Regions from separate parts of the Furfurilactobacillus sp. W61-4 genome, predicted to be linked through region 1. Evidence: predicted binding sites of a transcription regulator. Region 1 holds the regulator's gene; the other holds the start of a gene.
The links. Region 1 encodes HrcA, which represses chaperone genes, less so after heat shock. Its sites were predicted from a motif close to TTAGCACTCNNNNNNNNNGAGTGCTAA; they were not measured.
Positions count from the first base shown of each region.

Region 2: the regulator HrcA is predicted to act here: its motif matches at 3,612-3,638, upstream of AC27FN_RS09745 (ATP-dependent Clp protease ATP-binding subunit).

Region 1 is NZ_BAAJNZ010000001.1:210,542-218,078, reverse strand. It holds gene dnaK (molecular chaperone DnaK) at 1-980, opposite strand, end outside; gene grpE (nucleotide exchange factor GrpE) at 1,008-1,616, opposite strand; gene hrcA (heat-inducible transcriptional repressor HrcA) at 1,662-2,729, opposite strand; gene ribF (riboflavin biosynthesis protein RibF) at 2,995-3,954, opposite strand; gene truB (tRNA pseudouridine(55) synthase TruB) at 3,993-4,901, opposite strand; gene rbfA (30S ribosome-binding factor RbfA) at 5,020-5,382, opposite strand; gene infB (translation initiation factor IF-2) at 5,427-7,537, opposite strand, start outside.
Region 2 is NZ_BAAJNZ010000009.1:11,779-19,315, reverse strand. It holds gene AC27FN_RS09755 (peptidoglycan bridge formation glycyltransferase FemA/FemB family protein) at 1-8, shown strand, start outside; gene AC27FN_RS09750 (MucBP domain-containing protein) at 103-831, opposite strand; gene AC27FN_RS09745 (ATP-dependent Clp protease ATP-binding subunit) at 1,190-3,457, opposite strand; gene AC27FN_RS09740 (LTA synthase family protein) at 3,847-6,876, opposite strand; gene AC27FN_RS09735 (YfhO family protein) at 7,174-7,537, shown strand, end outside.

The DNA of each region.
Region 1 (7,537 bases):
AGTTCCTTAACCGCTTCTTGAACTGCGGGAATCCGAGTGGAACCACCATTTAAGATCACCTCGTCAATATCATTCATTGACAGGTCAGCATCACGTAAAGCATTTTGAACCGGCGTCTTCGTCCGTTCGATTAAGTCGGCCGTCATTTGGTTAAATTGGGCCCGTGATAAGGTTTCTTCCAAGTGTAAAGGACCATTATCACCGCTGGAAATAAATGGCAGGCTGATTTGTGCCTCATTAACGCCGGACAAGTCTTTTTTGGCCTTTTCAGCGGCATCCTTCAGTCGTTGCATCGCCATGGTGTCACTAGACAAATCAATGCCATTTTCCTTCTTGAAATTATCAACTAGCCAGTCAATAATCTTTTGATCAAAATCATCTCCGCCAAGGTGAGTGTCCCCATTGGTAGATAAGACGTCAAAGACCCCATCACCTAGCTCCAAAATGGAAACATCAAACGTACCACCACCTAGGTCATAAACTAGGATTTTTTCGTCTTTATCCTTCTTGTCCAAACCATAGGCTAATGCTGACGCGGTTGGTTCGTTGATGATTCGTTCAACCGTTAAGCCAGCAATTTTACCAGCGTCTTTGGTTGCTTGACGTTGAGCATCGTTAAAGTAAGCAGGTACTGTGATGACTGCTTGTTCAACTTTTTCGCCCAAATAATCTTCAGCAAAGCCTTTGATATATTGCAAGATCATTGCTGAAATCTCTTGAGGGGTGTACTTCTTACCTTCGATATCGACGGTATAGTCCGCCTCACCCATGTGTCGCTTGATCGAACGAACAGTATTCGGGTTCGTGATTGCTTGACGTTTAGCGACTTCACCAACTTGAGTTTCACCATTTTTAAATGAAACAACGGATGGTGTCGTCCGGTTACCTTCAGGGTTCGTAATAATCTTTGGCTGACTACCTTCTAGCACTGCAACAGCTGAGTTAGTGGTCCCTAAGTCAATCCCGATAATTTTTGCCATGTTTTTAAACTTCCTTATATATTAATCTTATTGTGCCACAACGACCATTGCTGGGCGTAAGACACGATCTTTTAGCATATAGCCCTTCTGAAGCACTTTAACGACAGTTTCAGGCGTTTGGCCATCTTCGGCCGGCGTAGTTTGCACCGCCTGATGTTTGGTCGGATCAAATGGCTGGTTTATGGCTTCGATCTCAGTCACGTTATTTTGTTTCAGCGCAGCCTGCAAATGATCGTAAACCATCTGCACCCCATGTTGCAACTTTTTAGCGGCCTCGTCGTCAACCTCTGTCGCCAATGCTCGCTCCAAGTTGTCCAATTCTGGCACAACATCATGAGCTAACTGCTGCCCGTCGTATTTCAATAAGGCGGCTGTTTCTTTTTGCTGTCGCTGCTGAATATTAGCAATCTCAGCCTGCGCCCGCAAAAGTTGATCATTCTTTTCTTCTAACTGGGTTTGCAAGGATTCAACGACCTGTTGCGATTTCTTTTCATCGCTCACAGATTCAGCCTCAATTGGCTTCTTAATGTCTTTCGCACGCGGATCCTTGGCTTTTGCCGCAGTTGCTTCACTTTCAGCAACAGCTTCATTTTCCTGGGCATCCGTTTGCTGTGATGTTTCAGACAAATGTGCCACCTCCAATTCACTCAAAAATTTTAGTCTTCAATTTATGAATCTTGCTCACCGATCAAGCTCCCGATAATAATCAAGGAGTTTGGCAGCAAGCTCTTGGCGGAAAGCGCCAATTAAACCGATCATTCGTGAATATGGCATCCGTGTCGGACCCAAAACCGCAATCATGCCACGACCATGGGGACCCACATCATACGTTCCCGTCACCAAACTATAATCCTTCAACAGGTCATTGGTAATCTCGTCACCAATTTTGACCTGCACCTGATTGTCTGGTGGACTTAGAACACTAGCAATGTCAGTTGAGGTATCAAAAAGTTGATACATCGATTTCAATACTTGTGGGTCTTGATCTGCCGAGAAGTTCAACAGATTCAACCGTCCCCCAACAAAGAATCGCTCCGTGGCGGCTTGATCGAGGACGTGCCCTAAAATCTCCAAAAAACCGCTTGGCGTTTGCAGATACTGCCCGACCTGCGCCGGAATTTGCACCCGCAATTTCTCCATAATCTCCGGTAATTGTAAACCAACAAGCTGATCGTTGATTAACCGAACAACGGCTTCCAGTTGATCACTGGCAATATTACGAGGAATTGTAAATGTCTGGTTAGCAACATCCCCGTTGTCAAGAACCATAATCGCCATGACCTGTCGATTTCCCAAAGGCACTAAGCGAAATCCACTCAGACGAACATCCGCTTGTTCCGGTTTCAGAGTAAACGCCGTATAGGAAGTTAACTCTGATAACAGATTGGCCGACTCTTCAATAATCTCGTCGATCTTATTAAATGAACCGCCCAACTCACTTTGAATTAGCTGAATATCGGCACGTTCAACCGCGTCGTCACTGACTAAATGATCAACATAGTAACGATAACCTAATAATGATGGGACCCGGCCAGAAGAGGTATGTTCTTTTTGAACATACCCGGCTTCTTCTAGCGCGGCCATTTCATTACGAATGGTGGCCGAACTAACGTGGATCGGTAAATGAGCACTTAGGCCTTTCGATCCGACAGCCGACCCGGTTTCGGTATACTCACGGACAATAGCTTGTAAAATTAATTTTTGTCGATCAGTTAACGTCTTAATCACCTCTTTTAGCACTTGTGCCATTTGAGTGCTAAGAACAATTACTAATATAACAACTTGGTCAAACAAAGTCAAACATAAATTCGGATTCCCGACAGCATTTTTCAGGGCTTTCTAGCCTGCCTAATTTCAGCAACCGGCTCGGTCGATTACGTTCGGCTTGCACGTAAAAAGACACCATCTCAACCTTGAGACAATGTCCGTTGAAGCTAAGCTGCTCGCACATTCGCCAACACATTCTAATCCGACCAAACTCACTTAATAGATGACGGTTAGGAGTGACATTTGATTAAATCGTTAATTTAGGACCACCGACTTGATCGATGAAGCGCTGCGTGTTAATGACATCTTGATCTAGCTGTTCAACCAATGCCTCAGCACCGTCAAACTTAACCTGATCACGAAGGTACCCTCCCCACGCGATTGTCACTTCTTCGCCATAAATTTCCTCATTGAAATCGAGTAGATAAATCTCATCCGTAACCGGTCGATGCGCACCGAATGTTTCATTACGACCGATCGAAGCCATCCCGGCATGCCAATCGGTCCCTACTTTCAGCCAAACCGCATAAATGCCAATCCCGGGTAACCGCTGAACAGCGGACCCTTCAACATTGGCCGTTGGATAACCCAAGGTGCGGCCACGTGCTTCGCCATGAATAACAATCCCAGTTGTTTGATAAGTATAGCCAAGCAACTCATTGGCGTGGGCAACTTGGCCGGCATCAATTAATTCACGAATTCGCGTTGAACTGTCCTTGGCATGATCCATTGAGACTTGTCCCACCTCGACGACCTCAAAACGATCGCGGGCATACCCCGGTAGTTGCGCCATATTGGCCACCGCTTTGCGACCATAAGTGTGATCAAACCCAGCTACCACCGCTACCGCGTGTAACCCGACCATATACTGATCAACAAATGCTTGCGGTGTCAGTGAAGCAAGTTTAGAGGTAAAGCTGACGCCGTACACAATGTCGACGCCTAATTGCTTCAACAAGCTCAACTTGCGATCGAATGTCGATAGATACCGAAATGACTCCGTTGACGTCTGATACACAATGGACGGGTGATGGGTATAAGTCAACACGGCCAATTTTGCATGACGAGCGGTGGCAATTTCACGAGCGCGCTTGATGACCGTTTGATGGCCAAGATGCACACCATCAAAAAAGCCCATGGCTAAGACAACATTACCATCGGGAATCTGTTCTGCTTGATAGGGGTGGCGTAAATAGATGACTTCCACAATCTGACACCTTCATTAACAATATTTTTGAATTTCTGTTAAAGATGATTTGAAAACATTTTGAGCGGCTTAGCGTGACGCCGATCATCGCTGAGCTGATATAAGGCCTTGATACGCTGTTGATAGCGGACAGAAACAATGGACTGGTCACCGAGAATCGTTGGGGATAAAAAGCCACCATTCTGCACGATTTGCCATTGTTCATCACTTAATTCAACCACGGGATAGTGCGAAAGCGCAACATCAATTGGGAGCAAATATTGCTCAATGCTATGATCAGCTACCGCGTTTGCAACATCGGTCAATGTCAATGTCTGACTGAGTTCAAAGCCGCCACTTTTAAGCCGTGTTAGATCACTCATGACAGCAGCGACCCCCAGTTGTTCACCCAATTGGACCGCTAGTGTGCGGACATAAGTGCCTTTACCACAACCAATTTCAAAGGGAACCACCTGAACATGTGCTTGTTTATCAAAATGACTGTCCCCAGTTTGCTTAAAATAATCCACGTGAATGTGGCGCACGGGCCGTTCGACTGTTTCCCCAGCCCGGGCATACTCGTAAAGTTTACGCCCACGAACTTTGACCGCGGAATACATCGGTGGAACCTGCTCGATGTCGCCAATCAAGGCCTCCATGCCGGTAAGAATCTGAGCATCGGTAAATGGTTGCTTCAGTAGCGTTTGCTTCACCACCGCACCATCCAAATCCTCAGTTTCTGTCGCATACCCAAATGTAACTGTTCCGCGGTAAACCTTACCAGAATCCATTAAATAAGGGACAACCTTAGTTGCTGCCCCGACACAAATTGGTAAAACACCATCCACATTAGGATCTAATGTACCGGAATGACCAATTTTTTTTGTATGCAACAGTTTGCGAAGTTTAAATACGACATCATGGCTCGTCAGTCCCCGCGGTTTATTGATGGGCAAAATGCCTTCCATGAATGTAAACCTCACTTTATCAAGTTAAAAAATCTTCTGTTTAACAACCAAATAATTATAACCTAGTGCTATGTAAAAAGCGACTGCCTTCAATAGACAGTCGCTTTTCTCGAAAAGATTAATCTCGTTCTTGCCGACGAAGCCCATTGATTAGTTCATCAATGTGACTACCGTACTGAACCGAACGATCCTGCTCAAACGTAATTTCCGGCGTTTTATAAATACTCAGTCGATGACCAAGCTCGCCACGAATCAAACCGCTGGCTTTAGCTAATCCAGCCGCAGCCTTTTCGTTGTCGCTAGCTTTGTCAGACAAGATACTATAGTACAACGTCGCTTCTTGCAAATCACCAGTGACTGTAACTCCGGTGATCGTCACCCCAGCCACTCGTGGGTCGCGCACGCGCTTAAGCAAGATATCGGTCACTTCGCGTTGAATCTCTTGTTCCAGACGACCCACACGATAATGTTTATCGGCCATGTTTTCACCGCCTCATCTTACAATCTTTTTAGGATTAATGTCGTTTATTCAACGGGAACTTCTTTCATAACATAAGCTTCAATGACGTCACCAACTTTGATGTCATTGTACCCAGCAATTGTCAAACCAAGGTCAAAGCCAGCTTTAACTTCTTTAACTGAATCCTTGAAGCGCTGCAATGAACCCAACTTACCCTCGTAAATGACGACACCGTCACGAACTAGGCGAACGCCAGCATCGCGGCTGATGTAGCCTTCCGTAACCATCCCACCGACAACGGTTCCCACTTTAGAAACCTTGTAAAGTTCACGAACTTCAACTTGACCGGTGACTTGTTCTTCGTAGACCGGTTCAAGCATCCCTTTCATGGCGGACTCGATTTCATCGATGGCGTTGTAAATCACGTTGTGCAAGCGAATGTCGACACCATCGCTATCAGCTTGGGACTTTGCTTGCGCGGTTGGCCGAACGTTAAAACCAACAATAATCGCATTAGAAGCTTCCGCCAGGGTAACGTCGCTCTCATTAATCGCCCCAACAGCTTGGTGAATGATATTCACCCGGACACCATCAACTTGAATTTTCTGGAATGAATTAGCCAACGCCTCAACGGAACCTTGAACGTCCGCCTTAATAATGACGTCAACTTCCTTCATTTCGCCTTCCTTCATGGTATCGAATAAGTTATCCAATGTCACATGGTTGGCGTGAGAACGTTCCTCAACCTGTGCACGACTAGCACGCTCTTCACCAGCAGCCCGGGCCGATTTTTCATCTGCAAAGACGACAAATTTGTCCCCAGCCTCTGGGACATCGTTCATCCCAGTAATTTCCACTGGTGTCGCAGGTGTCGCCTCTTTAACTGCGCGACCGCGATCATTGTTCATGGTTCTAATTCGACCATAGGTGTTCCCAATAACGATTGGATCACCAATCTTCAGGGTTCCTTCTTGAACCAGCACTGTCGCCACTGGACCACGCCCCTTATCAAGACGAGCTTCAATAACGGAACCTAAAGCGCGCTGATCAGGGTCAGCCTTTAGTTCCATCAAGTCAGCTTGTAACAACACCATGTCGAGCAATTCATCTAAATTCTTGTCAAACTTAGCTGAAATTTCAACAAAAATTGTGTCGCCACCCCAATCTTCAGGAATGAGGTTATACTCGGCTAACTGTTCAATAACATGGTTCGGGTTTGCCCCTGGTTTATCAATCTTGTTAACTGCTACGATGATTGGCGTCTTCGCTGCTTGGGCATGGTGAATCGCCTCAATTGTTTGCGGCATCACACCATCATCAGCAGCCACCACCAAGATGGTAATATCTGTAATATCTGCACCACGAGCTCGCATTGCTGTGAAGGCCGCGTGTCCAGGTGTGTCAATAAAGGTAATCTTACGACCCTTTAATTCAACTTGGTAAGCCCCAATTTTTTGAGTGATCCCACCGGCTTCACCAGCCGTAATATGCGAGTTACGCAGTTGATCCAACAATGTTGTCTTCCCGTGGTCAACGTGACCCATAATTGTGACAACTGGAGGGCGTGAAACCAGTTTCGTTGGATCAGTTTGTGATTGTTCCTCAAAGAATTTATCAATATCGGCGATATCTTCTTGAGGTTTCTCTTCCGCACCAATCCCGTAATCTGCCGCTAAAATCTCAATCGTATCTTTATCTAGACTTTGGTTTTGGTTAACCATGACACCCAGCATAAATAACTTTTTAATGATTTCGGCTGGTTCACGATGCAAAATTTTACCCAAATCTTGCGCATTCATACCAACATCGTACATCAGGACTTCTGGTAATGGCCGCTCTTTCCGCGTTGAAACTGGCTTTGGCTGAGAAGTCTGACGAATCCGTTGATTCTTCTTGTTACGCTTCTGGTGTTTTTGACCATATTGCTGTTGGCCACCACGACCACCACGCCGGTTGTTGCTAAATCGATTACTTGGTGCATTATTGCCAAACCGATTATTCGAATTATTGGCTGAAGTATTGGACCGGCCATTCGTGTTCGTTGACCGTGAAGCGGTCGTTGTCGGACGCGATGACGTCGTTTGATTACTTCGATTCGTCGTCGACCGATTGCTATTTGTTGGTCGATTTTGATTCGAACTGCGGTTTTGGCTAGTATTACGATTTTGGTTCGTAT
Region 2 (7,537 bases), on a different contig from region 1:
GGCAGTAGAAAAAGGCGACGCCAATTGGTGAACGTATATAAATAGGGATCGTCAGTTACACGGACAAGTGTGATTGACGATCCCTATTTATTTGTTATATTTTTACGCCTGAACATCTAATGGTCCAGTCAATTTAACATACATCGAGTTAATAAACCCTAATCCTTGTAGTTGGAACCAGACTACGCCTGATGGGTCACTGATTTCACCATTGATGACCACGACACTACGGTTGGGAATAGTGCCACTCGGACGCCCATATGGTTCAGCGTAGTAAGAGACAGCTTGACCATCGACAAAATCAATCTCGCCTCGAGCAGAGATCGGATTAACGTCCCAATGATGCTCCGGTAGATTATCTTGATGTGAAGTAGGTCTAACTGGTTTTGAATTAAGCGCAAAGGCATTGGGCTTGTACATGACCCATTGATTAATCCCCATGTTATACCAAAATTCACCATTATCGGTTGCCACTCGCGAGAAGACGCGCCATACGGAACCAACTGGCATTTCTAAAGCTTGTAATTCACCATCAGGACGATCATAAGTAGGCATGTCTTCTTGAATAGTGGCATACATTTTGACCTGTTCAACTTCGGCCCAATTAGCTTCACGGAAATATAGACGGGCTTCTTGTTGCTGGTTAGAGAACCAACCTTCAAGCGTACCTGTATGATGCAATAACCTAAAATCATTGATTTCTGGCACGTCAACTTTAAAGGGTTCGCCAACATTACCCCGCAGTACTTTTGGTTCAAGCAAGGTTTTACCTGAATCAACATCGGTGTAATAAACCCAGACTGGTACACCTTCGACTAAATTGTCACTCATAATTGCAGACCCCATTGCACTTAGTATTAGTCATAGTATAGCGCAAAGGACAGTCAAACGGCAGAACGATTTAAATCGCTTAGTGAAATCCTAAAGAGTCAAACATGCTAAAAATACTTTTGATTTGATGTGATGTGGGGCGCTTTTTGCTGTTATACCGTGAATCTGGTGCATACCAGAATATTGTTTGACCATTACATTGATTAAGCCAAACAGCTAGCATATAAAGAGTTAAAAATCAGAAAATCGGCAGGATGGTCGGCCCTGGACATTGTTGGTAAGGGATCAAAGACTAGCAGGATTTACCAAATAAAAAGTCCCACCAACAAAATGGCGAGACTTTAAGTGGTTCATTAGATTACTTTGTTTGTTCTGCGTTTTGAGCAACTGAAGCTGGCTGAGCCTGGTCATCAGCTTCAACTTTGATCTGGTCACCATCCATGACCGCAACTAAGTTGTGCGCATCAGGATTATCCAGGAAGAAGTCGGCAATCCGGTCTTCTAATTGCTCTTGAATGACACGACGTAATGGGCGGGCCCCCATGGTTGGGTTGTAGCCAAGGTCAACTAACTTAGCCTCAACTGGCTTAGTAACGCGAATGTGCAAGTTACGCGTATCCAATTGATCGTTAACGTCAGTCAACATCAATTCAACGATTTGACCAAGATCATCCTTACTCAAGGAGTTAAATTCAACGATATCGTCGAATCGGTTCAAGAATTCTGGTTTGAAGTAATTGCCTAACTTAGCCATCAGACTAGCGTGAGTATCTTGAGCGGCCCCAAACCCGACACTATTTTCACCGGAATCACCAGAACCCGCATTCGAGGTCATGATGATGATCGTATCCTTGAAGGAAACCGTGCGACCTTGTGAATCAGTCAGGCGACCGTCATCTAAGATCTGTAAGAACATGTGCATAACATCCGGGTGGGCCTTTTCGATTTCGTCCAACAGAATTAGTGAGTAAGGGTGTCGACGAACTTGTTCAGTTAATTGCCCAGCTTCTTCGTAACCCACATAACCAGGTGCCGAACCAATTAGTTTAGAAACGCTGTACTGTTCCATGTATTCACTCATATCAAAGCGAATCATGGCATCCTTCGAACCAAATAGTTCCTTAGCCAATTGCTTGGCCGTTTCTGTTTTACCAACTCCGGTTGGACCGACGAAGAGGAAGGAGCCAATTGGCCGACCAGTTTGATTCAACCCAATTCGGTTACGGCGAATCGCCCGAGCAACTTTATCAACAGCCTGATTTTGACCGATAACATGAGCTTCCAAACGTTTGTCAAGATCCTTCAGCTGACTCTTTTCTTGCGTTTGTAGATCACTAACAGGGATATCCGTCTTTTCTTCGATGATGTGTTCGATGTCTTTTTCTGTGACAGTGGCCGCATCATCAGATTGCGGATTCTCTTCGGCGTCCTTTTTAGCCCGTTCAAGCTGGTTGACTTGGTCACGGTAATAAGCTGCTTTCTCGTAATCTTCCTTGTCCAAAGCAGATTGTTTGTGCGCTTCAGCAGTGTGAATCTTATCTTCATAAGAAGTTGGGTCGACATTGCGTAACGTCAGGTTCTTCTTAGAGCCGGCTTCATCGACCAAATCGATCGCTTTATCCGGTAAGAAACGATCCTGGATGTAGCGAGCTGACAAACGAGCAGCCGCTTCAATAGCGGCATCAGAGTAGTGGACGTGGTGATAGTCTTCGTAGCGCTTCTGAATGCCCTTTAGAATGGAAATCGTATCTTCAATCGATGGTTCTTCAACTTCGATTGGCTGGAAACGACGGGCCAATGCCGCATCTTTTTCAATGTCACGGTATTCCTTTTGCGTGGTTGCGCCAACCAACTGGAATTCACCACGGGCTAAAGCTGGCTTCAAAACGTTACCAGCGTCCATACCACCTTCAGCATTTCCGGCGCCGACGACTTCATGGATTTCATCGATAAAGAGGATGATATCATCATTCTTGGAGACTTCATCCATCAGTTGTTGCATCCGCTGTTCAAACTGACCACGGATCCCTGTTCCTTGAACAAGGGACACGACATCCAACCGGATAATTTGTTTATTAAGTAATTTTTCTGGCACTTTACCGTTAACGATGGCCTGCGCCAAACCCTCAACGACGGCCGTCTTACCAACACCGGCTTCCCCAATTAGAACGGGATTGTTCTTGGTCCGACGGTTTAAAATTTCAATAACACGATCGATTTCGCCATCACGACCGATGACTGGATCGATTTTCCCCGCCTTGGCTTGATCAGTTAGGTTTAACCCATATTGATCGAGCAGTGGGTGCTTACTGTTGCGGTTGTTACCGCCGTTATTATTACCACCACGGCCAGCTTGGGTTGCTGGGCCTTGCTGGGCCTGCTGGAAGTTATTTGCATTGACGTTCCCATTTTGCATTGCCGCAAAGAGATTGTCCAAGTTACCAAAGCCAAATGGATCTTGAGCCATGTTTGAGCCTCCGTTTCTATTACCATTCATTAAATTATTGCCTGCTTGTTGGAGAAGTTGATAGCAATCTTGACACAAATTTACTTGCATTTGTTGCCCATTCATATTGACGCCTAAATGGATTGTTGCCTCATTCTTCTGGCAGTTTTGACAAAGCATGTCGTGATCACTCCTTCATCAGTATTCATCAAACGACCTGCTAGTTGCCAGGCGTGATGGAAAAGGCGTTAGTTAAATTTTGTTTGACCAACATTGACCTTTAGCTAGTATTATACACGCTAACTTTATGTGTGCAAGTCAATTGCCTCTTTTTTTAGCACTTTATTTGTGAGAGTGCTAATTAGTCAATCGGTGCGGCTAAATAAAAATGGAGCTACGACATGACTCCGTTTTGCCAACGAGTACCAACGAAAATAGCGCTGTTTCCCGAGCTTTGGGAAGCGGCACTATTTATGTTGAACGGAATTGGCAGGCCTTTGGCGCACGTCATCGGGGGGCACCGTTCGTCTTACATATACTTATGTCACAAGTCCGAATTCACAGATTATTTATTTCATGAAGTGTTGTGACTCAATGTAGTGATGACCAGCCGTGATGTCATATTGGACCAGTTGGTAGTCGTGAAGTAACTGCTGCTGGTTAGCAGATAATTGGTGTTCACTGATCGGATGGCCGGTTGAATTAGTGTATTCAGTGGCGGCATTGAAGTTGTTGACAGATCCTTCCTTTGAACTGGTTGACATTGCCGGCAACTGTTCTAAAAGTTCTGTCTGTAACGCGTAATAGGGAGAAACTTTTGCATTTAGTTGTTTTAAAACTAAGGCCGGAAACGAGTAGGGCGCAACCACCGGCTGATTGACTTTTTGCTTAGCACCGTGGGCACGAGCATAGCGATTTGAGTACACAAAGTAGTCGGTTTCGTGCAACGCTTGACCATCCTTTTTCATCGATAAACCATCATAAATGCCAGGCAGATGGTCACCATACCAAACTAAAGTGATTGGTCGATCGATTAGATCAAGCTGTTCAATGAACTTTTTGACTTGTTGATCGCTAATTGAGATCCCCTTGGCATAGTTTTCAATGGATCGTTGGCTTGTTTCACTGGCGAAAGCCTGACCCGTCACTTTGAACTGATTGTGCGCGTAATAGTTATCAAAGGGCATGTGATTTTGCATCGTCACTAGATTAATGAACTGACCGTTGGCATGGTGTTTCAATTGTCGAAGGGTATTTTGATAAGCGGTTTGATCGGACAGATAGGGATTTGTGCCCACATGATGTTGATTGGTGATGGGTGAGGAACTGCCTAAATAGTCAAATTGGTTAAACCCAAACTTTTTATAAACGGTGATGCGATCATATAAATTACCCGTGTAAGGGTGGATGCCCACGGAATAAGGGAAGAGATTATTAAATGCTGGGGTGTAGGCTGCGTTTGGGACGAGTTGCGTGTACGGCGTTGGCAGCGTTGGCGAAAAATTGGTAATGGAGAGGCCCGTGAGCGTTTGATATTCCATATTGGCGGTTCCACCACCATATCCGGAGCTCATCATCAAGCCAGCAGTGGTGTCGCGCTTAATTGAGGAAATAAACGGAAGCGGATTATGATTGACTTTGAGCTGTGGTACCCGTCGAGGATCGGAAAAGCTTTCGCTCAAATTGAAAATAACGGTTTGGTTGCTGATATCGGTCGTTCGTGTGCGATTTATCTGCCGGGCTTGTTGTTGATAGCGATGGACGAGGCGCGACATGGCTTGCTTAGAATAGTCAGCCGGTTTAGCCATAATTTTGACGTCAATATTATTTAAAAATTGGATCACCGGGCCGTTGATCTGGGCGCCAATGGTTTGTGAATAAAACGATGGATCATCGCCCATGGTTTTGACAAATTGACCAGGAATGCTAGCGACGTGATTGAACTGAATGGGACTTATTAGGATCATTACCCCCAATACTAATCGACTGATCCGTGACGAAGTGGACAGTGTTTGGGTCTGCACGTGGCCGGTTAACCACCAAATAAGGCCAATAAGTGCGATCAGGGCGATCGCTGCGTTAATTATAATTTTCTGATCGACCATGGTCAGAATATCTTTATATCCGCTGACCATTAGGACTTCTGAGGGTAAAATTGGTTCAGCACGCAGCTTGATTTTAATTAGTGTCGCCGTGATCACCAGCCCCATTGCCGCAATCGTCAATATTAATGCGGTCCAGTATTGATTAAATAGGGCTCGAAGGATCGAGTAGGTTGTGTAAATAAAAAGTAAGTTAAGCCAAATTAGTGATTGGCGTAGGAAAAAGATGGCCGGCCAGGCGGGGGCTTGATCCGGAACAATCCAGGTGGTCACGATCCAGTTAGGGTTCATGATGACGATGCTGAAATAACTACAGAAATATAGTGAAGCAAAGACAACGATGGGCTGCCAATGTCGTTTAGCCAATTGATAAGGGTGCTTTGTGATTTCCAAAAGGGCATTTCGGCTGAGCGTCATTAATTGATGAAAGTAACGGGATCGCTCAATGAGCATTAAAATGCCAACTTCGAACCAGCTGATTACGGCAACGGCCAGTAATAGTAGGATGATCAAACGCCCGGACCAGAGAAGATCGTGGCGTGAAAAGGTTGGTAACAGCCTAAAGATTAATTGTTCGAAACGCTCAGTCACCACTGGCCGCGTGGTCAGTTCATAACTGATCAAACCCAGCGTCAGGCTGATCAACGGAGATATCGTGATAGGGTGACTAAAGCGAGTTGCAAACTGAGCTGAAAGTTGGATTGCACAGGTGAATGTCGTCAGCGTCGCTAGAATGATCAACGGACTTGTGGCAGTTAAAAACCGTTGGGCGGTTGAAAAATCTTGATGAACGAGTAAAGAGATACTGCCCATAGCCACATTTAAGGCCATTTCACTGATGAGCGAAATGGTTAATACCAAAGCACTTTGTTTGATCGAAGGTAGCTTGGTTTCACGCAAAAAGAGACCGACTGTCGTTAGTAGTAAACCGGCTGCAAAACTATTGATATTGCTAAAACCGAACAAATCTTGATTGAACAAACTGGGTAAGATGATAATTAGCCAAAAAGTAGCCATTAAAGAAGTTCGTTTAGCTGTTTTAAATACGCGAAGTAGCCACGTCTGTGACGCCAGCGCGGTCATCACGCCAATTAGTCCCGGATACACGTGACGTAAAATCGGTAAACAAATATCATAGATTAAATTGGCTGATCCGGAGTTAGTTGTTCGAAAATAAGCAAAGAGGAGCAAGACCCCAGTTAGCAAAGTTAATAACCAAAGCTGCACGATAATTAGTCGGGGTCGGTTGTGACTATAAAAATAGCCAATGCTGATAAATAAGAGTGGCAGACCGATTAATGTCACCGATCGTAAATTTATGGCTGCTAACCAGTGAAAGGTGAGCTGATTAACTGCTGGATCAAGAAATCGACCATTACTACCGAAGATGATCCAATTCGCTAGCATTAACATTGTTGCTAGCAATAGTGTTAGCCCTGGTTGAACGACGCTTTTTGTCGCGGCGTTAGCCCGACGGTTAAATTGATAGCTTTGCAAAATAGACCCCCACTTGTGAATAAAGCACACTTATATAGTTAACCAGTATAGACTATTTTTAAGTGTGGCAAAACTAGTCTAATTATCGAACTAGTGAGTGGTAGGGTGAAGCACTTTCCCGATATGATTCTGGATGCCATCCGGAGGAGACTTAAGTCAAGTTGAGAACTAACGACGATTGTCTTAGTCACAGGTTTGTGAAATAATTTAATTCGTGCCTAAAGCCGATCGTGAATGAGGTTACTTTGGGTTGAATTATTTTATGTCATGATCGACCATCAAAGGAGTTCGTCTAACATGGTTTTTACCTTTGCAAAAAAATCGCGGGCTAAGTTATATCTAGGTTATATTGGCTGTTTTATCCTATTTTGTGGTTTAACGTATGGGGTTAATTTAGCATTCGGCTACTCACTTATCTCAACGCACGATGTCCTGCATCAACATGTGCCGATTATGATCAGTTATCGAGAGATATTACTCAATTGGTGGCAGCATTTAAGTGCCGGTCCAACTCAGTGGTCGTGGCATATCGGCTTGGGTGCTGATGTATTTCAGACTTTTTCTTACTATATAATTGGCGATCCATTTGCCTATTTAATTTTATTGTTTAATAAAGCCCACTTGTTGTTAGGATTTCAAGTGATTGGTTTGGTTCGCGTTT